Regions from separate parts of the Kitasatospora sp. NPDC097691 genome, predicted to be linked through region 2. Evidence: riboswitches for the same ligand, from Rfam matches in the RefSeq annotation. Region 2 holds a riboswitch; each other region holds the start of a gene.
The links. Region 2 has a riboswitch for cyclic di-AMP ahead of ABTY56_RS04105 (transglycosylase family protein). Riboswitches for the same ligand answer to the same signal wherever they lie in the genome.
Positions count from the first base shown of each region.

Region 1: linked by a shared signal. The riboswitch ahead of ABTY56_RS13735 (NlpC/P60 family protein) and the one ahead of ABTY56_RS04105 (transglycosylase family protein) in region 2 are both predicted to bind cyclic di-AMP.
Region 3: linked by a shared signal. The riboswitch ahead of ABTY56_RS32850 (M23 family metallopeptidase) and the one ahead of ABTY56_RS04105 (transglycosylase family protein) in region 2 are both predicted to bind cyclic di-AMP.
Region 4: linked by a shared signal. The riboswitch ahead of ABTY56_RS16505 (transglycosylase family protein) and the one ahead of ABTY56_RS04105 (transglycosylase family protein) in region 2 are both predicted to bind cyclic di-AMP.

Region 1 covers NZ_JBEORY010000015.1:71,623-77,368, forward strand. The annotation lists gene ABTY56_RS13725 (NYN domain-containing protein) at 1-681, shown strand, start outside; gene ABTY56_RS13730 (C40 family peptidase) at 882-1,919, shown strand; cyclic di-AMP (ydaO/yuaA leader) riboswitch at 2,256-2,409, shown strand; gene ABTY56_RS13735 (NlpC/P60 family protein) at 2,420-3,538, shown strand; gene ABTY56_RS13740 (C40 family peptidase) at 3,766-4,812, shown strand; gene ABTY56_RS13745 (hypothetical protein) at 4,848-5,746, shown strand, end outside.
Region 2 covers NZ_JBEORY010000004.1:13,334-19,079, forward strand. The annotation lists gene ABTY56_RS04090 (ATP-binding protein) at 3-584, shown strand; gene ABTY56_RS04095 (DUF397 domain-containing protein) at 970-1,233, opposite strand; gene ABTY56_RS04100 (sirohydrochlorin chelatase family protein) at 1,793-2,752, shown strand; cyclic di-AMP (ydaO/yuaA leader) riboswitch at 3,222-3,383, shown strand; gene ABTY56_RS04105 (transglycosylase family protein) at 3,391-4,638, shown strand; gene ABTY56_RS04110 (hypothetical protein) at 4,889-5,092, shown strand; gene ABTY56_RS04115 (LacI family DNA-binding transcriptional regulator) at 5,219-5,746, opposite strand, start outside.
Region 3 covers NZ_JBEORY010000067.1:24,511-30,256, reverse strand. The annotation lists gene ABTY56_RS32870 (ATP-binding protein) at 1-460, opposite strand, end outside; gene ABTY56_RS32865 (TetR/AcrR family transcriptional regulator) at 965-1,531, opposite strand; gene ABTY56_RS32860 (alpha/beta fold hydrolase) at 1,600-2,427, opposite strand; gene ABTY56_RS32855 (YiaA/YiaB family inner membrane protein) at 2,559-2,849, opposite strand; cyclic di-AMP (ydaO/yuaA leader) riboswitch at 3,047-3,205, shown strand; gene ABTY56_RS32850 (M23 family metallopeptidase) at 3,218-4,051, shown strand; gene ABTY56_RS32845 (hypothetical protein) at 4,173-5,048, opposite strand; gene ABTY56_RS32840 (GNAT family N-acetyltransferase) at 5,091-5,669, shown strand.
Region 4 covers NZ_JBEORY010000020.1:5,779-11,524, reverse strand. The annotation lists gene ABTY56_RS16515 (SDR family NAD(P)-dependent oxidoreductase) at 1-256, opposite strand, end outside; gene ABTY56_RS16510 (cytochrome P450 family protein) at 522-1,895, shown strand; cyclic di-AMP (ydaO/yuaA leader) riboswitch at 2,139-2,307, shown strand; gene ABTY56_RS16505 (transglycosylase family protein) at 2,313-3,104, shown strand; gene eno (phosphopyruvate hydratase) at 3,379-4,665, shown strand; gene ABTY56_RS16495 (FtsB family cell division protein) at 4,784-5,266, shown strand; partial or broken gene ABTY56_RS16490 (DUF501 domain-containing protein) at 5,238-5,746, shown strand, end outside.

The sequences.
Region 1 (5,746 bases), on a different contig from region 2:
GCCGAGACCGAGGCGCGGCGGCTCAAGCACCGGGTGTCCGAACTGGAGAACGCCGCCGAGCAGGGCCGCCGGTCGGCCCGCGAGGGGCGCAGCGTCGAGGACATGCGGCTGCGGCTGCTGCTGGACACCGTGCTGCAGTCCGCCCAGGGCCTGCAGCGGGAGCTGGCGCTGCCGGTCTCCCAGATCCGCCCGGCGGACCTGGTGGAGGCGGTGGTGCCGGGCGCGGCCTCGCCGCACGACGTGGCGCGGCGGGGGCTGGCCGAGGACGACCCGGCGCTGCTGGACCAGCTGCTGGCGATCCCGCAGGTGCACCTGGTGGTGGACGGTTACAACGTGACCAAGACCGGCTATCCGACGCTGCCGCTGGAGCAGCAGCGGATCCGGCTGCTGGGCGGGTTGGCGATGCTGGCCCAGCGCACCCAGGCGGAGGTCACCTGTGTGTTCGACGGGCAGGACCTGGACGTTCCGGTGATGATGGCGCCGCCGCGCGGGGTCCGGGTGCGGTTCAGCCGGACCGGGGAGACCGCGGACGAGCTGATCCGCCGTCTGGTGCGGGCGGAGCCGCAGGGCCGTCCGGTGGTGGTGGTCTCCGCCGACCGGGAGGTCGCGGAGGGCGTGCGGAAGGCGGGCGCGCGCCCGGTGGCGTCGGTGCTGCTGCTGAACCGGCTGGCGCGGCCCTGAGCGTCGGCCCGGTAGGATGACACCTGGTCAGCGTCGTGTCCGCGACGGTGTGCGGGTGTGGTGAAGTCGGTGTGGGGAACGGAGTTCACGCCTTCGGGGGAGTGGCAAAGCGGATAGATCCGCACTAGGGTCTGGCGTCAAACCTATTTTCCGGTATCTCATCCGATCGGGTGAGTCCGTTGGAAGAAGGAGCCGGTCCCTTGGCCTCCCACCGCCGTCCCAAGCAGCCGAGCCGCGCGCGGGTCTCCGTGCTCACCGCTGCCGCTGCGACCGCGGTCGCCCTCTCCGCCCAGGTGGCCGCGCACGCCGCGCCGCAGCCGAACAAGACGGACGTCAAGGCGCAGATCGACCAGCTCCAGGAGGAGCAGGAGCAGGCGGCGGAGAAGTACAACGGCGCCAAGGAGCGGGCCGACCAGCTGCGCAAGCAGGCCGACCAGCTGCAGGACCAGGTGGCCCGCGGCCAGGAGCAGATGACCCAGCTGCAGGGCGGCCTGGCCGAGGTGGCGGGCGACCAGTACCGCAGCGGCGGCATCGACCCGTCCGTCCAGCTGATGCTCTCTTCCGACCCGTCCGGCTACCTGGACAAGGCCTCCACCGTCCAGCAGGCCAGCACCACCCAGGCCGAGGCGCTCAAGTCGCTGCTGGACGAGCAGCGCCGGCTGGACCAGGAGAAGACCGAGGCGGCCGCCGTGCTGGCCTCGCTGGACAGCACCACCAAGGACCTGAACCAGGCCAAGGCGGACGTCAACACCAAGCTGCAGGCCGCCCAGGACCTGCTGAACTCGCTCAGCGCCGCCGAGCGCACCGCGCTGAAGGCCCAGCAGGCGCAGGACGACCGGGCCTCGCGCGGCAGCGACCGGGTCGACCTGAGCAACCTGCCGCCGGCCAGCGGGTACGCCGCGGTGGCCGTCGCCAAGGCGATGAGCAAGCAGGGCTCGCCGTACGTGTGGGGCGCCACCGGCCCGAGCACCTTCGACTGCTCCGGTCTGATGCTCTGGGCGTACGGCCAGGCCGGCGTCTCGCTGCCGCGCACCTCGCAGGAGCAGGGCCACTACGGCACCGCGGTGCCCGGACTGGCCGCGGCCCAGCCCGGCGACCTGGTCATCTACGGCGGCGACATGCACCACGTCGGGATGTACATCGGCAACGGCATGGTGGTCCACGCGCCGCACACCGGTGACGTGGTGAAGGTGATGAAGGCCGACGCGATGCCGATCAACACCATTCGCCGGGTCTGACGGCCCGACACGCCGGAGGGCCCCCGACGGCCCCTGTGATCCGCGCCACCTCCGACGGGGGTGGCGTTCGGGTTTTCGACCGTTTCGCGGCGGACGGGTGAGACCTGATCAGCCTTGCGTGCGGTCGCGATCACCATCGGTCATTTTCACAAAAGAACTTGGGTAATCTTCCGTCTTTTTTCTGACAAGGATTTGAACCGATCACGGTTCAGTTACTAGGGTCGTGCCCCGAACCACCGCACTGTCGATCACCCAGCCAGGGTGGCGGCGGTGGTTACCGTCGAGTTCGCAAGGCAGCGGGGCAGGTCGAAGCGACTGCCCGACAGGGGAGCCCAGTGGTCGGGGGCGCTGCGGAGCGGAGCCGGGGAACCACGTTCCTCCGGGGTGAATCGGCGCCAGGTCGGCCGCTGGAACGGCCGTGAGGCGTCGTAGGGCATGCTTCCGGCCCGAACCCGTCAGCTCACCCGGTAGGCGGACGTAGGAAGAAGGAGCCCGCCTTCGTGGCGTCCCATCGTCGTCCCAAGCCAGCCAGTCGCGCCCGGGTCTCGATCCTGACCGGTGTCGCCGCCGCTGCCGTCGCCCTCTCCGCGCAGTCCGGTGCCCACGCCGACCCGCAGCCGACCAAGGACCAGGTCAAGGAGCAGGTCGACCAGCTCAACGAGCAGGCCGAGGTGGCGACCGAGCAGTACAACGCCGCCCAGGAGAAGCAGCAGACCCTGGAGAAGCAGGTCGCCGGTCTGCAGGACCAGGTGGCCCGTCAGCAGGCCCAGGTGACCGAGCTGCAGGGTGGTCTCGCCGAGATCGCCGGGGAGCAGTACCGCAACGGCGGCATATCCCCGACCGTCCAGCTGATGTTCTCGTCCAGCCCGGACAGCTTCCTCAACCAGGCCGGCGCGCTGAACCAGGCCGGTGACACCCAGAAGAACCAGCTGAAGCAGCTCCAGGAGCAGCAGCGCAAGCTCGACCAGGACCGCACCGAGGCCCAGGGCAAGCTCGCCGAGCTGGAGTCGACCACTCAGCAGCTGAAGGCCTCCAAGGACGAGGTCCAGACCAAGCTGAAGGCCGCCCAGGACCTGCTCAACACCCTGACCGAGCAGGAGCGCCAGGCGCTGCGCGCGGCCGAGGAGAAGGCCGCCGCCGACGCCAAGGCCCAGGCCGACGCCGCCGCGAAGGCGCAGCAGAACGCCGACCGCGCCTCGCGCGACAACAGCCGCACCGACATCTCCACGCCGTCGTCCACGCCGGTCAAGCCGATCGTCGCCGGCAGCTCGCGCGGCGGCGCGGCCCTCTCGGCCGCCGCCTCCAAGGTCGGCAGCCCGTACGTGTGGGGCGCCACCGGCCCGAGCTCCTTCGACTGCTCCGGCCTGATGGTCTGGGCGTTCAACCAGGTCGGCGTGTCGCTGCCGCGCACCTCGCAGGAGCAGGCCCACGCCGGCACCCGGATCGGCACCGACCTGTCCCAGGCCCAGCCCGGCGACCTGCTGATCTTCTACGGGGACGCCCACCACGTCGGCATCTACGCCGGCAACGGCCAGGTGCTGCACGCTCCCAAGCCGGGTGCCTCGGTCCGCTACGAGGCCGTCACCAACATGCCGCTGAGCGGCATCGTGCGGGTCTGACCCCACCTCGGCTCCTCCCAGGCCCGGCCTTCCACCACGGAAGGCCGGGCCTGCGGCGTTGGCGGCCGCTCGGGCCAATGTCCGATTACGGGTCAAATATTCGGGTCCGGTGGGGTTTGGACTCGCTTGCCCGGACTCGCTAACGTCTGCCACCGGACTCCCGCTCGACGGCCGCCCGCCATGGGCGGCCGCGGGGGCCGCGCCGCAGGATTGGAGCCGCTGCCGCCATGCCCGTGCACCGCCGTTCCCAACTGCTCGCCCGTGCGCTGGTGCTGACGGCGGCCGCCACCACCGCGCTGGGCGTGGCGACCGGCGGCGGCGCCCACGCCGCCCCCGGCAGCCCGGACCCGGCCGACCGCAAGGACGTCCAGGCGCAGGTCGAGCAGCTCTACGAGGAGGCCGAGCAGGCGTCCGAGCAGTACAACGCCGCGCAGGAGGCCCAGCGCCGGCTCCAGGGGGAGACCACGATCCTGCAGGGCGAAATCGCCGTCGCCCAGGACCAGCTCAACGAACTGCGCGGCGACCTGGCGACCGTGGCCGGGGCCGAGTACCGCGGCGGCGGGATGACCCAGACCGCGCAGCTGATGCTGTCCTCCGACCCGGAGGGCTACCTCGCCCGCGCCCGCACCATGGGCCAGGCGGCGCAGCGGCAGCAGGAGACGCTGCACGAGCTCGTCATCCGCCAGCGCCGGCTCGACCAGCGGCGGACCGAGGCCACCGGCAAGCTCGCTGAGCTGGACCAGGCCCGCCGCTCGCTCGCCGACGGCAAGCAGCAGATCCAGCAGCGGCTGGCCAGGGCACAGAAGCTGCTCAACGGCCTCGGAGCCGCCGAACGGGCCAGGATGGCCGCCCAGGACGCCCGGGACGCCGAGCAGCGCGCCACCCGCGGCACCGACCGGCTGGACCTCGGCACCGCCCCGCCCGCCTCCGAGCGCGGCGCGGCCGCGCTGGCCGCCGCGGTGCGGATGATCGGCTCGCCGTACGTCTACGGAGCCACCGGGCCCCGCGCGTTCGACTGCTCCGGTCTGATGTACTACAGCTGGCGGCAGGCCGGAGTGACCCTGCCGCGCACCTCGCAGGCCCAGGCGTACGCCGGCCGGCGGATTAACCTCTCCGAAGCGCGACCGGGAGACCTGGTGATCTTCTACCGGGACATGCACCACGTCGGCATGTACGCCGGCGGTGGCGTGATCGTGCACGCCCCCTACCCGGGCGCCAAGGTCCGCTACGAGAGCGTCAACGCCATGCCGGTCTCGGGGGTGGTCCGGCTCTGAGCGCGTCGCAGTCCGGCCCCGCCGGACCCGTTCCGGTGCACATACCCCGCCGCGCGCTGTCCCGGCGGGGTGCGCTGCTGCTCGCCGTCGGCGGGCTGGCCCAGCTGTCGCTGCCGCCGCTCGCCCCGGCGGCGGCACCGGCCCGGCCGGCCGCCGACCGGCGCGCCGAGGTGGCGGCCGTGTTGGCGGAGCGGGCGCGGACGCTGTCGGCCCGGTCGGGGCTGCCGGTGGCCGAGGCGGCGTACCGCAACCTGGTGCTCGCCGCGGGCGGCGGGCCCGACCGGCTGACCGCCGCGGCCGACCTGGCGGTGCGGATCGCCGGGTACGACGACCACCCCGTGGTGTACCCGCGCCGGATCGAACTGGCCGCAGCCGCGGACGGCTGGCGGGTCGAGAGCGAGGAGAGCGCCGACGGGCTGCCGGCGCTCTGGGACTTCGGCCCCGCGCGATCGGCGCCGGGCACGCACAGCCTGGTGCTCGGTTCGGCCGACGGCCCCGACCCGGCCGGGCTGGTCGCGGTGGCCGACCGCGCGGTGCCCGCCGTCGCGGAGGTCTGGGGAGACGCCTGGCCCGGCCGGCTGCTGCTCGAACTGCCCGCCACCGAGGAGCGGTTCGCCCGGCTGCTGGAGGGCGACCCGGCCGGCTGGGCGGGCATGGCGGCGGTCACCGTGGCCGCCCCCGGCGCGCCCCGGAACACCCCGGCGGACCGGGTGCTGGTCAACCCCGAGGCGTACGGTCGGCTCAGCGACTTCGGCCGGCAGGTGGTCGTCACGCACGAGGCCACCCACGTCGCGACCAGGTCCGACACCCGGGCCTGGACACCACTGTGGCTCTCCGAGGGCGTCGCCGACTGGACCGCCTACCGCGACAGCGGCCGCAGCCCGCAGCAGATCGCCCCCGAGCTGGCCCGGGACGTCGCCGCCGGGAGACTCCC
Region 2 (5,746 bases):
TCATGAGCACCGGTACGGCTTTGGCGGTTGACCCCCATGTGGTCACCTGTACGCTCGCTCCTCGCTTCGAAGCCGTCAGAACCGCGCGCGACTTCGCCCGGACCACGCTCCAGCGTTGGGGACTGACGGAGCTGTTCGACGACGTGGCGCTGGTGGCGTCGGAACTCGTGACCAACGCGCTCCGGCATGCGATCGGCGCACGGCCCGACCCGACGGGCGGTGCCCCGGGCGAGTTCGACTTTCCCACACAGGTGACCCCGGACGGGCGGCTGCCGATCCGAATAAGCCTCGTGCACCGCGCGCCCCAGGTGGTCTGCGCGGTGAGCGATCCGAGCAGCGTGGGCCCGGTGGCCCGGGAGGCGGACTTCGTCGCCGAATCCGGCCGCGGGCTGCACCTGGTGGAGTCCTTCAGCCGCTCCTGGGGCTGGCACCCGCTGGGCAGCGGCAAGGTGGTCTGGGCCCTGTTCGAGGCGGAGCCGGCGGGCGGCCCGCTCGACGGACGCCCGGAGATCGGTGGGCGCGCGGCGATCGACGCGCTCGGCGGCCCGGTCGACATCGGTGGACGGCACCGGCGCTCGGCCTAGCGCCTCGCGGCACGTGGCGAGCAGCGCCCGGCGCGCGGTCGGCCGAAGGACCGGCCCGATGATCGGTCGGGAGACCGGTGCGATGACCTGCCCGGTGATCGGCCGGGAGAGCGGTCGAGTGGTCGATCGGCACACCGGTCGAGTGGTCGGCCCGGTACGCAGTCCCGTGCCAGGCCCTTCAGCGGGCCGAACGGCAGGCGGAGCGGCCGGTCGAGGGAAGCCCCGGGAGGACCACACCCCGGGCCCCTGCGCCAGGCCCCGTCACCGGTTCCCCCGGGCGGCGACCGGTCCGGGAGGCGACGGCACCCGAGACAGTGGAAAAGACAAAGGCCGTCGTGGTGTCGGCACCCACGACGGCCCCCCGATGGTGGAGCACGGCGGTCGGTCAGACCGCCAGGTGGTCGAACTCCCCGTCCTTGGCCCCCAGCAGCAGGGCGGCGATCTCGGCCCGGGTGTAGATGAGGGCCGGACCGTCCGGGAAGCGCGAGTTGCGCATCGCCACGTCGCCGCCCGGCAGGGCCGCGAACTCGACGCAGTTGCCCTGGGAGTTGCTGTGCCGGCTCTTCTGCCAGACCACCCCCGTGAGATCGGCCGCAGCCATCCCGTTGTAGGTGCCGTGCGAGCCGTGCGTGTTCTGCGAGTCGTGCATAGAAGTCTCCCGAAGAGCTCCGGAGTTGTCGTCCAGCGCGGCGCCCCCGGCACCGCCGAACGAACGGACCGGCCCCGTACCGGCCCGGCACAACGCCTCACTTGACGCGATGATAGCTGCAGTGCACGTGCATCAGCACGGGACATTGCAGGTGCACGAGGCCTTTTACCCGCAGCCCCGAACTCTTCACGGGGCCTTCTCCTGACGGTACGTAAACGGACATAGCCGACTGAATCACCGGGGTCGCGATAACCGGCCGTGAGCGGCTCCCCGCTGAATGTTGATCTTCGAATGCCGGGAGTCGCACCGCCGTGACACTCCGTCAGGCGACCTCCGGGCTGTGAGACATCTCACGCGCCGCGAATGCAACGCCGCACCCCACCGGGCACGTCGAGGCAATGGCCCGTGCTCGCACGGGGGTTGGGTGTGGAATGTCCGGATTGTAGGCAAACCGCCCGAACCCGATGCGGCGGACACACCGGGTTCGCACGGCGGCCGCGCGAAACCCGTACGGCAGCCGACTGCAGGCCGGACGGGCAGATGTCCTACGATCTCCGGCATGAGCACCGCAGCCATCCCGGGCGCGCCACTGCCCGTCCGCACTCCAGGCTCCCGTGCGCGGGGGCGCCACCGTCGTCCCGAGCGCCCCGAAATTCCGACCGGCGCACCGGCACTGGTGCTGGCCGTGCCCGCGGCCGCCGGGCCCGAGTCCCGCTCGGTCGTCGAGGAGCTGCTCTCCATCGTCCGCAGCGAGCAGAACGGCGTCCACGCCGCGGTCGGCTACCTCCCCGGCGAGTCCGCCGAGGGCGAGGGCGGCGAGGACCGCACCGTCGCCGAGCTCCTGGCCACGGCCGCCGAAGCCGGCCTGCCGACGCCCGTCCTGGTGCCGCTGGTGCCCGGTCCGCACGGCTTCCTGCCCGAACTCCACGCGCTCGCCGCCGAGTACGGCGCGCCCGTCACCGACGCGCTGGGCCCGCACCCGCTGCTCGCCGAGGCCGTGCACGTACGGCTCTCCGAGGCCGGGCTGGCCCGCGCCGACCGCGCCCGGCTCTTCGCCATCGCGACCGCCGCGGACGGCGTGGTCCTGACCACCGTCGGCGGCGAGGACGCCGCCGCCGCGGCCGGCATCACCGGCGTGCTGCTGGCCGCCCGCCTGGCCGTCCCGGTCGTGGCGGCCGCGCTCGACGTGCCCGGCTCGGTCGCCGCGGCCGTCAACCACCTCAAGGAGACCGGCTCCCAGCGCCCGGCGCTGGCCCCGCTGGTGATCGGACCGGAGGCCGACTCCGAGCTGCTCGCCACGGCCGCCGAGGAGACCGGCTGCCCGTCGGCGGCGCCGCTGGGCGCGTACCCGACCGTCGGCCAGCTGATCGCCTCTACCTACCTGGCCGCGTTGCCCACGCCGTCCCCGGAGGACCTGGCACGGGCCGAGGCGGAGGCGGCGGCCGCCGCCGAGGCCGAGGGGGCCGTGGAGGGCACCCGTGGCGCCCACGCGGCCGCCGAGGGACCTGCCGGACAGTAGCTGACACCGCGCGCCCGTCGGCGCGCACACGGGGCCCGGAACGGTTTGCGTTCCGGGCCCTTCGCTTTGCCCGCTTTCCTGCTCCTGCGCCGTACGGGAGTTACCGGAGTTAAGCGAACAATGAATGGAATGTCCGTTCTGGTGCTGTTTGCAAGGGAATAGCGGGCGCACTCCCGGGCGCTCGAATCACGGCCGCCCCCCCCGGTTCGACCAGTGCTCCGTTTCGCACTTCGACACACCGTCATGCCATTCCTGAGGCAAAGACAGTTGTGGACATCCGCAACCGCATTGCCGAAAAACGATCATTTGCGATCATGATTGCGTGCCATTTTGGCAGTTCCCACTAAACCGTGATGCGCGTCACAGCTATTTGCAGTTTGAACTTAAGTCTGCTTAACGTGCTCCCCGTTCGTGACCACACGGACCCAGTTCATCCGCGACGCCGAGTCCTGCCGTCGGATGTCCTGGCAGCGCGAAAACGCACCACGGCAGGAGCGGGGGACCCACAGGTAAGTCGCCCCGGACCGCTCCCAGGAACGGTTCAGGGCTAGGGGTGAAGCCGCGCTCACGCGCGGCCGGGCAACTCCGGCCCGAATCCGACAGCTCACCTCGCAGGCGTGGGAGAGGACCGCGTCTTCATGCTGCCCACCAACGGCACCCGTCTGTCCAGCCGCACCCGCCGCGTGATCGCCGCCATCGGCGTCGCGGGCGTCGGCCTCACCGTCCCGTGCCTCGTCTCCGGCACCGCCTCCGCCGCCTCCGTCGCGACCTGGGACAAGGTCGCCCAGTGCGAGAGCAGCGGCAACTGGAGCATCAACACCGGCAACGGCTTCTACGGCGGCCTCCAGTTCACCCAGAGCACCTGGTCCGCCTTCGGCGGCACCGCCTACGCCTCGCGCGCCGACCTGGCCACCAAGGACCAGCAGATCGCCGTCGCCGAGAAGGTCCTCGCCTCGCAGGGCCCCGGCGCCTGGCCGGTGTGCTCGGTCCAGGCCGGCCTGACCAAGGGCGGCGCCCCCGCCGCCGTCGACACCTCGGCCGCCGCCAAGCCCGCCGCCCCCGCCGCCCCCGCCGCCAAGCCGGCCCAGACCCCGGCCCCGGCCCCGGCGGCCAAGCCCGCCAAGCCGGCCACGCCCGCCCAGGACGCCGCCGACTCCGGCGCCGGCAACTGGGCCCAGAAGCACCAGCAGGCCGCCCAGAGCGACGACTACACCGTGGCCGAGGGCGACTGGCTGTCCTCGATCGCCGACAAGCACAACGTCCAGGGCGGCTGGCAGCGGCTGTACGAGCTCAACCGCAGCACCCTGACCGACGGCCCGAACACCATCTACCCGGGCCAGCACCTGACCTTCGGTGACCACGGCCAGACCCAGGAGTCCGCCTCGTCGGACAAGTCCGGCTCGGACTTCACCTGGTTCAACCGCTCGCAGAAGTCCGGTCAGTCCGCGAACGGCGGTGCCGTGAACGCCAAGCCGGTCGCCCAGACCCAGACCCCGGCCGCTCAGGCCCCGGCCCAGGCCGCCACCGGCAGCATGGCCGCCGCGGTCGCCTTCGCCGAGTCCAAGGTCGGCCAGGCGTACGTCTACGGTGGCACCGGAAACGGCGGCTGGGACTGCTCCGGTCTGACCCAGGCCGCACTGCGCGCCGCGGGCATCTCCGTCCCGCGCGTCGCCGCCGACCAGGCCGCCGCCAGCACCCACGTCTCGCTGGACAGCCTGCAGCCGGGCGACCTGCTGTTCTGGTCCAACAACGGCAAGGACTCGGGCGTTTACCACGTCGCGATCTACGTCGGCAACGGCAAGTACGTCGAGGCCGCCAACCCGAGCTCGGGCGTGCGCGAGCAGACCATCGCCAACTGGGCCCCGGACTTCGCCGGCCGGGTCTGAGCACGGCGAGACGGCTGACGGACGACAGCCGACAGCCGACGGATACCAGCTGACGGATTCCGGCTGACCGCTGACGGATGACAGATGACAGATTTCAACATCTGTCATCTGTCATCCGTCGCCCGAACGCTGATCGCCCGCCACCCCCGGGGAGAGCCTGGTCGCTCCTCCCCGGGGGTGGCGGCGTATCCCCGTGGTGGAACCCACCCCGAACAGGCATGCTGCTGCTCTGCACCCGAGGAGGAGTCACATGGCCCAGGTCACCGTCACACTCGACGCGAACCTCGCGATCGACGCGATGATGCTCTCCGGAACCAAGAACCCGCAGGACGCCGTCGAACTGGTCCTGCGCGACTACCTGGCCCGCGGCCGCCGCACCGAGGCCCGCACCGGCGACCCGGCCGACGGCAACCGCCTCGCCCAGGAGCGCCCCACCGACGCCGAGCGCGGCTGAGCACGGCTGAACACGGCTGAGCGCTGCCAGGCACCGCCGAGCGCTGCCGAGCACGGGCAGGCACGCCGAAGGGCCCCGGAGAGCAACCGCCCTCCGGGGCCCTTCCCTTGGCCCTGCGGCCGGCGCTCAGCGCGCGCAGGCCCCGGTGGACCCGCGCATCACCAGCTCCGGCTGGAACATGAACTCGCCGCGCTGGACGGCGTTCCCGCCGACCTCCTCCAGCAGCGCGTCCACCGCCGCCGTGGCCATCGCCTCGACCGGCTGGCGGATCGTGGTCAACGGCGGCTCGGTGAAGGCGATCAGCGGCGAGTCGTCGAACCCGACCACCGACACGTCCTGCGGCACCGACAGCCCGCGCTGCCGCACCGCCCGGATCGCCCCGAGCGCCATCATGTCGCTCCCGCAGACGATCGCCGTGCAGCCCTTGTCGAGCAGCGCGCCGGCCGCCGCGTGTCCGCCCTCCACGCTGAACAACGTGTGGTGGACGAGGAGCTCGGCCTCCTCCTGGGTGCGCCCGAGCACCTCCCGCATCGCCGCCGTGAAGCCTTCTATCTTGCGCAGCACCGGCACGTACCGGCGCTGCCCGACGGCCAGCCCGATCCGCTCGTGCCCGAGTTCGGCCAGGTGCTGGACGGCCATCCACATCGCGGCCCG
Region 3 (5,746 bases), on a different contig from region 2:
ACTGGGCGCCGCGGACGACGTCCTCCAGGGTGACCGGCTCGGGCCAGTGCCGTCCGGCCCGGGCGCCGCACAGCACGGCCAGGGTCTGGGCCAGCCGGGCCTGTTGGGCGGCCGCGTGGTCGGCCTTGAGCAGGCCCTCCAGCAGCGCCGGGTCGTCGTGGGTGCGTTCCATCTCGTCCAGCAGCGCCTGCTGGTCGTGGGCCATCACCAGGATCCGGCGGGCCACGCTGAGGAAGGCCCGCTGGGTGGAGGCGGTGAGCTCCTGCTCGTGCTGGACGGCGGCCAGTTCCGCGCCCCGGCGGGAGAGTTCGGCGGCGAGCTGCTCCTGGAGCCGGGCGAGTTCGTGCTGCAGCCGGTCGGCGCGGCCGCGCTGGGTGACGGACACGGCGTGGTAGCGCGCGGCGGCCACGAGGGCGAGGACGGCGAGCACGCCGGCTGCCGTTACTGACCACTGAGTCATCGTCACGCCGCGAATTCTAGGGTGATGATCCTACGAAGGTGTGAACGGATCTCGCCAAGTGACCGGATCTCGTCAAAATCAAGTCAATCCGCCCGCAATCCGGACTCGTTCGTCCGCGACCGCCCTGCCCGGCAAGCCCCCGGCCCGGTTTCGTCGGGTCGACCGCCACACATCCCCGTCCCGCCCCGTGGCCGATTCCCGTCCCGGGATGTGTGGGGCCGGTGTGCACGGTGTCACGGAAGCGGATCCTCGGGGCCCGGTCGCACCGGACGGCCCAGGGTGACAGAGCCGCCGCACCAGCTGCTGCTGTCGGTCTCATCCCGGCGCTGCTTTCGCCGTTCCCGCCCCGGCCGGCAGACATCAGAAGTCGGCCGGTCCGACTTCCCGCGCGCGCCCTTCTCCCCTTCTCCGTCCCCTTCTCCTCCGCCCCCGCCGGGGCGGCACGAGGGCTCGGCCGGTCCGACTTCTCGTGTTCGTCGGTCGGCCGGGCTCGTGGGCGGCCTGTCAGGCGGGCCAGCTGCGGAGACCGGTGGTGAGGGTGGCGATGAGGCGGTCCTGGGTGATGGTGAGGTCCTCGGCGAGGCGGAAGGCGCCGGCGGTGGTGAGGGAGGCGAAGCCATGGGCGACGGAGCGGACGGTGCGGGCGGCGTGGATCGCCTCGGAGCCGTCGAGTCCGTACTCCCGCAGGACGGCGATGATCACGCCGACGAGTCGCGCGGCCGCCCCGGCGAGGTCGTCGTCGGCCTGGGGGGCCTGGGGGAGGGCGTTGTAGCGGTGCGGGTGTTCGGTGGCGTACGCGTGGTAGGCGCGCAGGACGGCGGCGACGGCGTCGTCCCCGCTGCGGCCGACCGCGGCGTCCGCGAGGCGGTCGGCCAGTTCGCCGGTGACCCGGACCGCGATCAGCCGCCGCAGTTCGGCCAGGCCGCCGCTGACGTGCTTGTACAGCGAGGGGGTGGCGACGCCGGCCCGGGCGGCGACCGCGGCCAGGGTGAGGGCTTCGGTGCCCTGTTCGTCCAGGAGGGCGATGGCGTGGTCGACGACCTGGTCGGGGGTCAGTCCTATGCGGGGCATGGTCTCGGGTCTCTCCGTACGGAAGTCGGGCGGTGGTCGGGCGGTGGTCCGGCGGCGGTCGGGCGGCGTCAGGCGAGTTCGGCGAGGAAGGGCAGCAGGGCGTCTGCGGTGGCATGCGGGTTGTCGGCCATCGGGTAGTGCCCGGACCCTTCGATCATCGCCTTCCGCGCGCCGAGTGCCGCGACCTGCCGGTCGGCGACGAGCTCCGGCTTGGGGAAGTCGGGGTCCTTGCTGCCCATGACCACCAGCGCCGGGCACCGCACGGCGGCCGTCCAGCCGACCGGCGAGGCGTCCCCGGTGACGTAGCCGCGGGTGGCGGTCTTGCGGCCCGGGGTGCGCAGCGCGGCGACCAGCCCGTTCACGTAGGCGTCGAAGTCGGCGGGCTTGGCGCCGGGGAAGGCCATCCGGCGCAGGTAGAAGCCCCAGAAGGCGGGCCAGTGGACGAGCGCGGCGCCCATCAGGCCGAGGACGCCGCGCATCAGGGCGCCGGGCTGCGGGTTCTCGACGAAGGCGTCGATCAGGACGATCCCGGCGACCCGCTCCGGCGCGTCCCCGGCGGCCTTGACGACCGTCGCGCCGGTGTAGGAGTTCCCGGCGAGGACGGCGCGCTCGATGCCGAGGTGGTCGAGCAGGGCGAGGACGTCGTCGGCGATGGCGGCGGGGCTGTAGTCGTCCCAGGTGATGGAGGACTCGCCGAAGCCGCGCAGGTCCATGGTGACGACCCGGTGGCCGGCGGCGACGAGCAGCGGGCGGAGGTGCCGGTACGCGGCGCGGCTGTCGAGCATGCCCGGGAGCAGGACGACGGGGGTGCGGTCGCCCTGCCGGGTGTCGTCGAAGGCGATCCGCCCGCCGGGGAGGGTCAGGTACTGGGTGTCCGGGGTGATGGTGGCGTTCATGGTGGGCCTCCTCGGTCCGCCGCTGCGGGCATCGGCGGTACTGCCGATAGCCATAAAGCTAAGGCTAATAGCCTTAGCCGTCAAGGGCTCGACCGGAGGGGCGGGGACGAGGGGAGAGGAGGGGGTGTGCCTCAGACCCCCTCGACCTTGAACGGATCGTGCTCGCTGAGCAGCTTCTCCAGCCGGGCCTGGTCGACCCGGCTGACGATCTCGTTCGTCTCCTGCCGGTCCCGGATCACCTTCGCCAGGGTGAACGCGGAGCTGACGGTGTAGAGGAGGCCGATCCCGAGGAACGCCCGAGTCCACCCGCCGACCGGCAGGTAGGCGATCCCGACGGCGAGGGTCGTGCCCGAGAGGGCGAAGGAGAGGATGGCCTGGATGTAGTAGGCGGCCGTCGTGCGGTTCTGCATCGGTGCGCTCATGGCGTCAGGATGCGGCCGCCCGGTCGGGCCGCACATGAGTAGGAGTACTCAGATGGGGTGCTCGTGTCGAAGGGTCGTTCGTTGACGTCCGATCACCCGCTCCACGGCCGTCCCGGACGGATGGCTTGGAATCAGAGCGTCCTAGGATTAACGTTTGATAACGCAGCGCGGTCGTCAACGCCGTACCCAGACGGCACCGTGCGCCGTCGCCTAATCCCGCCGGCCGGCCTCCGGGCAGGTCAGGGAGCCGGGGAACCACGTTCCTTGGGGTGAATCGGCGGGGCCCCGGCCCGGCCGTAGGAGACCTTCCTGCTCCGAACCCGTCAGCTAACCCGGTAGGCGCGAAGGAAGGAAAGGAGCGCGCCTCCGTGGCGTCGACGCACACTCCGGCACACCCGGCCGGCCCCGCAGCCGGTACCCAGCTCCTCGACCACCCCGGTGCGGACGGTCCCGAGGCCTTCGGCCCGGAGGCCGAGACCAACCGGCACCGGATGCCGCGTCAGGCCCGCGGCGCCTCCCCGCTGCTCGGCGTCACCGCCGTCGCCGCCACCCTTGGCGCCACCGGCTTCGCCTCGGCCACCCCGGCCGCCGCGCCCGCCATCGAGGCCCCGGACGAGACGCCGGTCGCCCTCTCCGCCGACCCCGGCCTCGCGCTCGCCGCCCGCATCCAGCAGCAGGCCGACGGCCAGCGCACCGCCGCCGAGGAGACCGCCCGGCTGCAGGCCGCGCAGGAGGCCGAGGCCAAGGCCGCCGCCAAGGAAGCCGAGGCCAAGCGCGCCGCCGACGAGGCGGAGGCCAAGCGGGCCGCCGCCCTCACCCTCCCGGTGAAGGACTACCGGCTCTCCGCCCACTACGGCCAGAGCGCCCGCTACTGGGCCAACCTGCACACCGGCCTGGACTTCGCCGCCGACACCGGCACCCCGGTCTACGCGCTCGGCCAGGGCACCATCACCTCGGCCGGCTGGTCCGGCTCGTACGGCTACCGGATCGTCGAGACCCTGCCCGACGGCACCGAGATCTGGTACTGCCACCTCTCCTCGATCATCAAGGGCTCCGGCACGGTCACCTCCGGCCAGCAGATCGGCAAGGTCGGCGCGACCGGCAACGTCACCGGCCCGCACCTGCACCTGGAGGTCCGCCCCGGCGGCGGCGCCCCGGTCGACCCGGAGCCCTGGCTCCAGCAGCACGGCCTCAACCCGTAACGGACACCCGGGAGCCCGTGACGGACACCTGAGAGCCCGTGACGGACACCCGGGAGCCCGTGACGGACACCCGAGAGCCCCCGGTCGCACGCGGCCGGGGGCTCTCGGTTTCCGCGGGCGCCTACTCCTCGGCGGGCAGCTGCGTCAGGTAGGCGTCGATCTCCTCCTGGCCCGGCTCCGGCGCCAGCTCCGGGAACTCCGCCACCAGCAGCCGCGGCAGCCCGGGCACCGTCCACTCCCCGAACAGGTCGAGCGCCGCATCGACCGCCGCGTCCTCGAAGTGCCCGAAGTCCCCGGTCAGTTCGTCCGGCATCGGCCGCCCGAGCGCGGTCAGCTCGGCCAGGTTGCGGTAGCTGCGCCGCATCAGGCCCTGCTCCAGCAGCCGCCGGGCGCCGTCCGTGGCCATGCCGACGGACAGCACCCGGCCCGGTCCCCAGCCCTGCTCGTCCGGCTCGTCCAGCCAGCCGGCCGGCACCAGGGCCTCGTACGCGGCCAGCCGCTCCTCCTCCGCGAGCCCGCCGAAGCCGGTCAGCCAGTCCCGCACCGCCGACCCGTCCGCGACGTCCACCCCGTGCGCGTGCAGCAGCAGCGCGTACAGCCGGGGCCAGGTCACCAGGTCGGCGCGGCGCAGCAGCCCGGCCGCGACCTCGCCCTGCCACTCGGCCTCCGCGTGCAGCCGCTCCTGACGCTTGGCGTTGAGCCGCCGGGCCGCCCGCTGGTGGTCGATCAGCAGCCGGACCGCCTCGCCGTACGCGAGCGGGTCCTCCTCGGGTTCGGGTTGGACGTACAGGTGGAGGCGCTCGTACAGCAGGTGCTCCACCGCGTCGGAGGTCAGTTCGGGCCAGCCGTCGTGCATCCTGCTCTCGCCCAGCTCCAGCAGCGCCAGCACCGCGTGCAGCGGCCCCTCGGCCACCGGCGTGCGGCCCTGCTCGGCCGCCCAGGCGAGCAGGTCGGCGGCCCTGGTGCGCGGGGCGAGCCGCAGGTCTTCGTCGTTCATAGTCCGAACGGTAGCCGCCGGGGGCGGGTAGGGTCGGCAGCCATGGTCCCCGTTCGACTCACCGGCCCCCGGCTGGCCATCCGCGAGTACCACCACACCGAGGGCGACGTGGACGCGTTGCACGCGCTGTTCGGCGACCCGGAGGTCACCCGGCACCTGCCGTTCGAGCCGCACGACCGCGAGACCTGCGCCGACCAGATCGAGCTCTACCTGGACGAGGCGATGGCCGAGCAGCGGGACACCTACCGGCTCGCCGTCACCAGGCTGGCCGACGCCGAGGACCCGCAGGACGCGACCCCGATCGGCCAGGCCTCGCTCACCCTCGGGGAGCACCGCGACGCCCACCTCGGCTGCGTCCTCGGCCGCGAGTTCCAGGGCGGCGGCTACGGGGGCGAGGTCACTGCCCTGCTCTGCGACTTCGGCTTCCGCGTCCTGGGCCTGCGCCGGTTGGAGGCCCGGGTCGAGGCGGACAACACGGCCTCCGCCAAGGTGCTCACCAGGCTCGGGTTCCGGCCGGAGGGGCGGGCGCGGCAGGACCGGCTCCAGGCCGGCGACCGGTCCGACTCGGACCTCTACGTGCTGCTCGCCGTCGAGTGGTCGGGCCCGGCCGGTAGCCGGTAGCCGTTCGACCAGTGGCCCGGAGGGGAGGGGGGTTAACCCCACCCCCGATCCGCCAGGCCTCCGGATGCCCCCGCGAC
Region 4 (5,746 bases), on a different contig from region 2:
GGTCGATCGGCCCGAGGTGCTTCTCCGCGGTGTCGACGAGGGCGGCGACGTCGCTGGGGCGGCGGATGTCGCCGGAGACGCCGACGACGGGGCAGCCCGGCCGGTCGAGTTCGGCGGCGAGGTCCTCGGCGATGCCGACGTGCTGGTCGGCGATCAGCATTCCGACGGTGCCGGCCGCGGCGAACCGGCGGGCGAGGTCGGCGCCCGACCCGCCGTCCAGTACCGCGATGACGACGACTGACCCGCTGACCCGCATGGTCTGCTCCTCCCTGTGGGCGACACCGCACCGGCGCCCACGCGTACTGCGGAGGATCGTAGGCACGACCTGACCCTCCGCAACAGGGATTACCCCTCAGGTGACCAGGCTCACGCCCGCCGTCCGGCCAAGACCTGTCCAAGAGCTGTCCACGGACCGTCCACGGGTCGTCCACGGAGTGTTGGCGCGCCCGTCGTGCGCCGTTGTCACGGGGGTCGTGAGCCGCCGGCGGAGGGGGAGCGCACCCACCGGATACGGTCGACCCATGCCAGCTCAGCCCGACCCCGCCCGGCCCGCCGCCGCCCCGACCGCCGACCCCGCCCGGCCCGCCGCCGCCCAGCCCGCCGACGCTGCTCCGCAGCTGTTCACCTGGGAGTTCGCCGCCGATCCGTACCCCGCCTACGCCTGGCTGCGCGAGCACGCCCCGGTGCACCGCACCACGCTGCCGAGCGGTGTCGAGGCCTGGCTGGTGACCAGGTACGCGGACGCCCGGCAGGCGCTCGCGGACGCCCGGCTGTCGAAGAACCCGGCGCACCACAGCGAGCAGGCGCACCGCACCGGCCGGGTGGGCATTCCGGGGGAGCGGCAGGCGGACCTGATGACGCACCTGCTGAACATCGACCCGCCGGACCACACCCGGTTGCGCCGGCTGGTGTCGAAGGCGTTCACCCCACGCCGGGTGGCCGAGTTCGAGCCGCGGGTGCAGCAGCTCACCGACCGGCTGATCGACGGCTTCGCGCAGCGCGGCTCGGCGGACCTGATCCACGAGTTCGCCTTCCCGCTCCCCATCTACGCGATCTGCGACATGCTGGGCGTGCCGGCCGAGGACCAGGACGACTTCCGCGACTGGGCCGGGATGATGCTGCGACACACGAAACCGGGACACGGCGGCAGCCAACGCGGCGGCGTGGGACGGGCGGTGAAGCGGATGCGGGCGTACCTGCTGGAGCTGATCCACCGCAAGCGCGCGGACCTCGGGGACGACCTGATCTCGGGCCTGATCCGCGCGAGCGACCACGGTGAGCACCTGACCGAGAACGAGGCCGCGGCGATGGCCTTCATCCTCCTCTTCGCGGGCTTCGAGACGACCGTGAACCTGATCGGCAACGGGACGTACGCGCTGCTGCGCAACCCGGGCCAGCGCCGGCTGCTGCAGGAGTCGGTGGCGCGCGGGGAGAGCGCGCTGCTGGAGACGGGCATCGAGGAACTCCTGCGCTACGACGGGCCGGTGGAGCTGGCGACCTGGCGGTTCGCGACACGGCCGGTGACCATCGGCGGGGTGGACATCCCGGTCGGCGATCCGGTGCTGGTGGTGCTGGCCGCCGCGGACCGCGATCCGGACCGGTTCGCGGACGAGAACACCCTGGACCTGGCCCGGGCGGACAATCCCCACCTGGGGTTCGGGCACGGCATCCACTACTGCATCGGTGCCCCGCTGGCCCGTTTGGAGGGGCGCGCCGCCCTGGCCACGCTGCTTTCCCGGCTGCCCGATCTGCAGCTCGCGGAAAGCCCGGAGAATCTGCGCTGGCGGGGCGGTCTGATCATGCGTGGCCTGCGGGAACTCCCGGTCGAATTCACTCCGGAGAGCCGCTCCCCGCATACGCCTCCGCACGCTCCTTCCGCGCCCCCGGCGAACTGACAAGAGGTGACGAAACGCCGGGAAACGTGCTGACGGAACGTCGCCCGGCAGGCTTCCAACGGGGCGTGAACGCCCATCAATGCGGACATAGTGGCGCCGTTGGTAGGCGATCGGACACGCGCCGTAATTTCTGTGTGATATCTGTGATATGAGCTTGTGATCGGTCTGAAGATCTGTCTACTCTCCCTGGAGTTCGCAGCTGCGGACCTCGTGCGCGGAACGCCGAATCCTGCCCGCCGCGTCACGGGAAACCGACCAGAACCCTGGGCAGGGGCGGGGGAACCAGGTTTGTTGCCGTTCCTCGACGGCTTGGGGTGAAGCCGCCCGAGCGGAATCGTTTCCGCGCACGGCGGCCGGGCCACCTCCCGGTCCGAACCCGACAGCTCACCTCGCAGGCGTGCGGAGAGGGACCTCTTCATGCTGTTCGTTGGAACTGGCCGTCACCGTCGTCGCACCCAGGCCGAGAAGGCCATCGCCGTCGCCGGTGTGGCCGGCGTCGGACTCGCGATGCCGCTCCTCACCGCCACCGGCGCCTCCGCCGCCCCGGTCTCCACCTGGGACTCCGTCGCCCAGTGCGAGAGCGGGGGCAACTGGAGCATCAACACCGGCAACGGCTACTACGGCGGCCTGCAGTTCACCTCCAGCACGTGGAAGGCGTACGGCGGCACGTCGTACGCGGCGCAGGCCAACCAGGCCAGCAAGGCGCAGCAGATCTCGGTCGCCGAGAAGGTGCTCGCCGCGCAGGGCCCCGGCGCCTGGCCGGTCTGCTCCGTCAAGGCCGGTCTGACCAAGGGCGGCGCCCCGGCGTCCGTCGACACCTCCTCGGACGCCAAGCCGCAGTCCGCCCCGCAGCAGCAGACGCCCAAGCGCCAGGCCCAGAAGCCGGCCGAGAAGCCGGTGCAGAAGCCGGTCGAGAAGCCCGTCCAGAAGCAGGCCCCGAAGCACGCCGCGCCCGACCGGGCCGAGAAGCCCGTCGACCAGTCGGCGCAGCAGTACGCCCCCAAGCACGCGGCCCCGCAGGCCGCCCAGCCGGCCCCGGCCGCGCAGACCGGTCACGACTACACCGTCCGCTCCGGCGACACCCTGTCGTCGATCGCCACCGCCCAGGGCGTGTCCGGCGGCTGGCACGCGCTCTACGACGGCAACCGCGGCACGGTCGGCGGTGACCCGGACCTGATCATGCCCGGCCAGGTCCTGCACCTCGGCTGAGCCCGTCCGCACCGGCACCGGTCCGGTGCCCGGGGTGCGCAGAGGGGGGTCGGTCCCACCGGCCCCCTTCGTCCGCATTCGCCCGCTCCGGTGGGACAAGCTGGGACAAGCAGGTGAACTACCGGTGGGTAGTGGGGCCACACGCTGAGACGGGACCGAGGCCGACGTGGCCTGGAGAGCCCGGGCGGTTAGGCTCTGGTCCGTAACGACTCCGCAATCGTCCCGCCGACAGCGTCACCGTCAGCGGGACCCTGCTTCCGCAAGGAGATGCCTCGTGCCGTCCATCGATGTCGTCGTAGCCCGTGAGATCCTCGACTCCCGCGGCAACCCCACGGTCGAGGTCGAGGTCGGCCTCGACGACGGCAGCACGGGTCGTGCCGCTGTCCCGTCGGGTGCCTCCACCGGTGCCTTCGAGGCCCTGGAGCTGCGCGACGGCGACAAGAACCGCTACTTCGGCAAGGGCGTGGAGAAGGCCGTCCTCGCCGTCATCGAGCAGATCGGCCCGGAGCTGGTCGGCTACGACGCCACCGAGCAGCGCCTGATCGACCAGGCCATGCTGGACCTGGACGCCACCCCGGACAAGTCCTCGCTCGGCGCCAACGCCATCCTCGGCGTCTCGCTGGCCGTCGCGCACGCCGCCTCCGAGGCCAGCGACCTGCCGCTGTTCCGCTACCTGGGCGGCCCGAACGCGCACGTCCTGCCGGTCCCGATGATGAACATCCTCAACGGCGGCTCGCACGCGGACTCCAACGTCGACATCCAGGAGTTCATGATCGCCCCGATCGGCGCGGAGTCTTTCTCCGAGGCCGTCCGCTGGGGCGTCGAGGTCTACCACACCCTCAAGGGCGTGCTGAAGGAGCGCGGCCTGTCCACCGGCCTGGGCGACGAGGGCGGCTTCGCGCCGAACCTGGACAGCAACCGCGAGGCCCTGGACCTGATCACCGAGGCCATCCAGAAGGCCGGCTACGTGCCCGGCCGTGACGTCGCGCTGGCCCTGGACGTCGCCGCCTCCGAGTTCTACCAGGACGGCGCCTACCAGTTCGAGGGCAAGGCCCTCACGGCCAACGAGCTCATCGAGTACTACGCCGAGCTGGTCGCCGCCTACCCGCTGGTCTCCATCGAGGACCCGCTGGACGAGTCCGACTGGGAGGGCTGGAAGGCCATGACCGTCAAGCTGGGCGACAAGGTCCAGCTGGTCGGCGACGACCTGTTCGTCACCAACCCGGCCCGCCTGGCCAAGGGCATCGAGACCGGCACCGCCAACGCGCTGCTGGTGAAGGTGAACCAGATCGGCTCGCTGACCGAGACCCTGGACGCCGTCGAGCTCGCCCAGCGCAACGGCTACCGCTGCATGATGTCGCACCGCTCCGGCGAGACCGAGGACGTCACCATCGCCGACCTGGCCGTCGCCACCAACTGCGGCCAGATCAAGACCGGTGCCCCGGCCCGCTCCGAGCGCGTCGCCAAGTACAACCAGCTGCTGCGCATCGAGGAGATCCTCGACGACGCCGCCGAGTACGCCGGCCGCGGCGCCTTCCCGCGCTTCAAGCACGAGGGCTGAGCACCCGCGCCAGCGCCAGCCTGACCGGTGCCCCGCCGTTCACCCCGTAGGGTGGACGGCGGGGCACCGTCGCGACCAGGAGGGGATACGGGAGATGGCAGGCTGGAGGATCCCGGGCTTGGCGGCCCGGCCTCGGTTCACGAGCCGGGCGACCGTCCTCGTCCTGGTGCTGTGCTCGCTGGTGGCGATCCTCGCCTACCCGACGCGGCAGATCATCTCCCAGCGCGCCGAGATCTCCGCCCAGCGGGCGAAGGCCGACCGCGTGCGCCAGCAGGTCGAGCAGCTGCGCCGGGACAGGGCCCGCTGGCAGGACCCGGAGTACGTCAAGGCGCAGGCGCGCGCCCGGCTGCACTACGCGGTGCCGGGGGAGACCCCGTACATCGCGGTGGACCCGGCCGGCCAGGCTTCCGCCAAGCCCTCCTCGTCCGCCGCCGGCGCCCCCGCCACCGGGGTGGCCGCCGGTCAGGCGACGGCCGCCAAGCCCTGGTACACCAGCATCTGGGACTCGGTCGACGCCGCCGACACGGCCGCGCCGGCCCCCGGCACCCCCCTTCCGCTCCCACCGTCCCCCGTTGGAGACACCTCCCCCCATGACCACTGAGAACCACCCCGCCGTCTCCGACGCCGACGTCGCGGCCATCGCCGCCCAGCTCGGCCGGGTGCCGCGCGGCCTGCGCGGTGTGGCGCACCGCTGCCCCTGCGGCAACCCGGACGTCGTGGAGACGGCTCCGCGCCTGCCGGACGGCACGCCGTTCCCGACGCTGTACTACCTGACCTGCCCCAAGGCCGCCTCGCTGATCGGCACCCTGGAGGCGGAAGGCGTCATGAAGGACCAGAGCGCCCGGCTCGCCGAGGACCCGGAGCTGGCCGCCGCCTACCAGAAGGCGCACGAGGACTACATCGCCCGGCGCGACGCGATCGAGGTGCTGGAGGGCTTCCCGAGCGCCGGCGGCATGCCGGACCGGGTGAAGTGCCTGCACGTGCTGGTCGGCCACTCGCTGGCGGCCGGCGAGGGCGTCAACCCGCTCGGCGACGAGGCGATCGGCATGCTGGAGGACTGGTGGGCCAAGGGCCCGTGCGT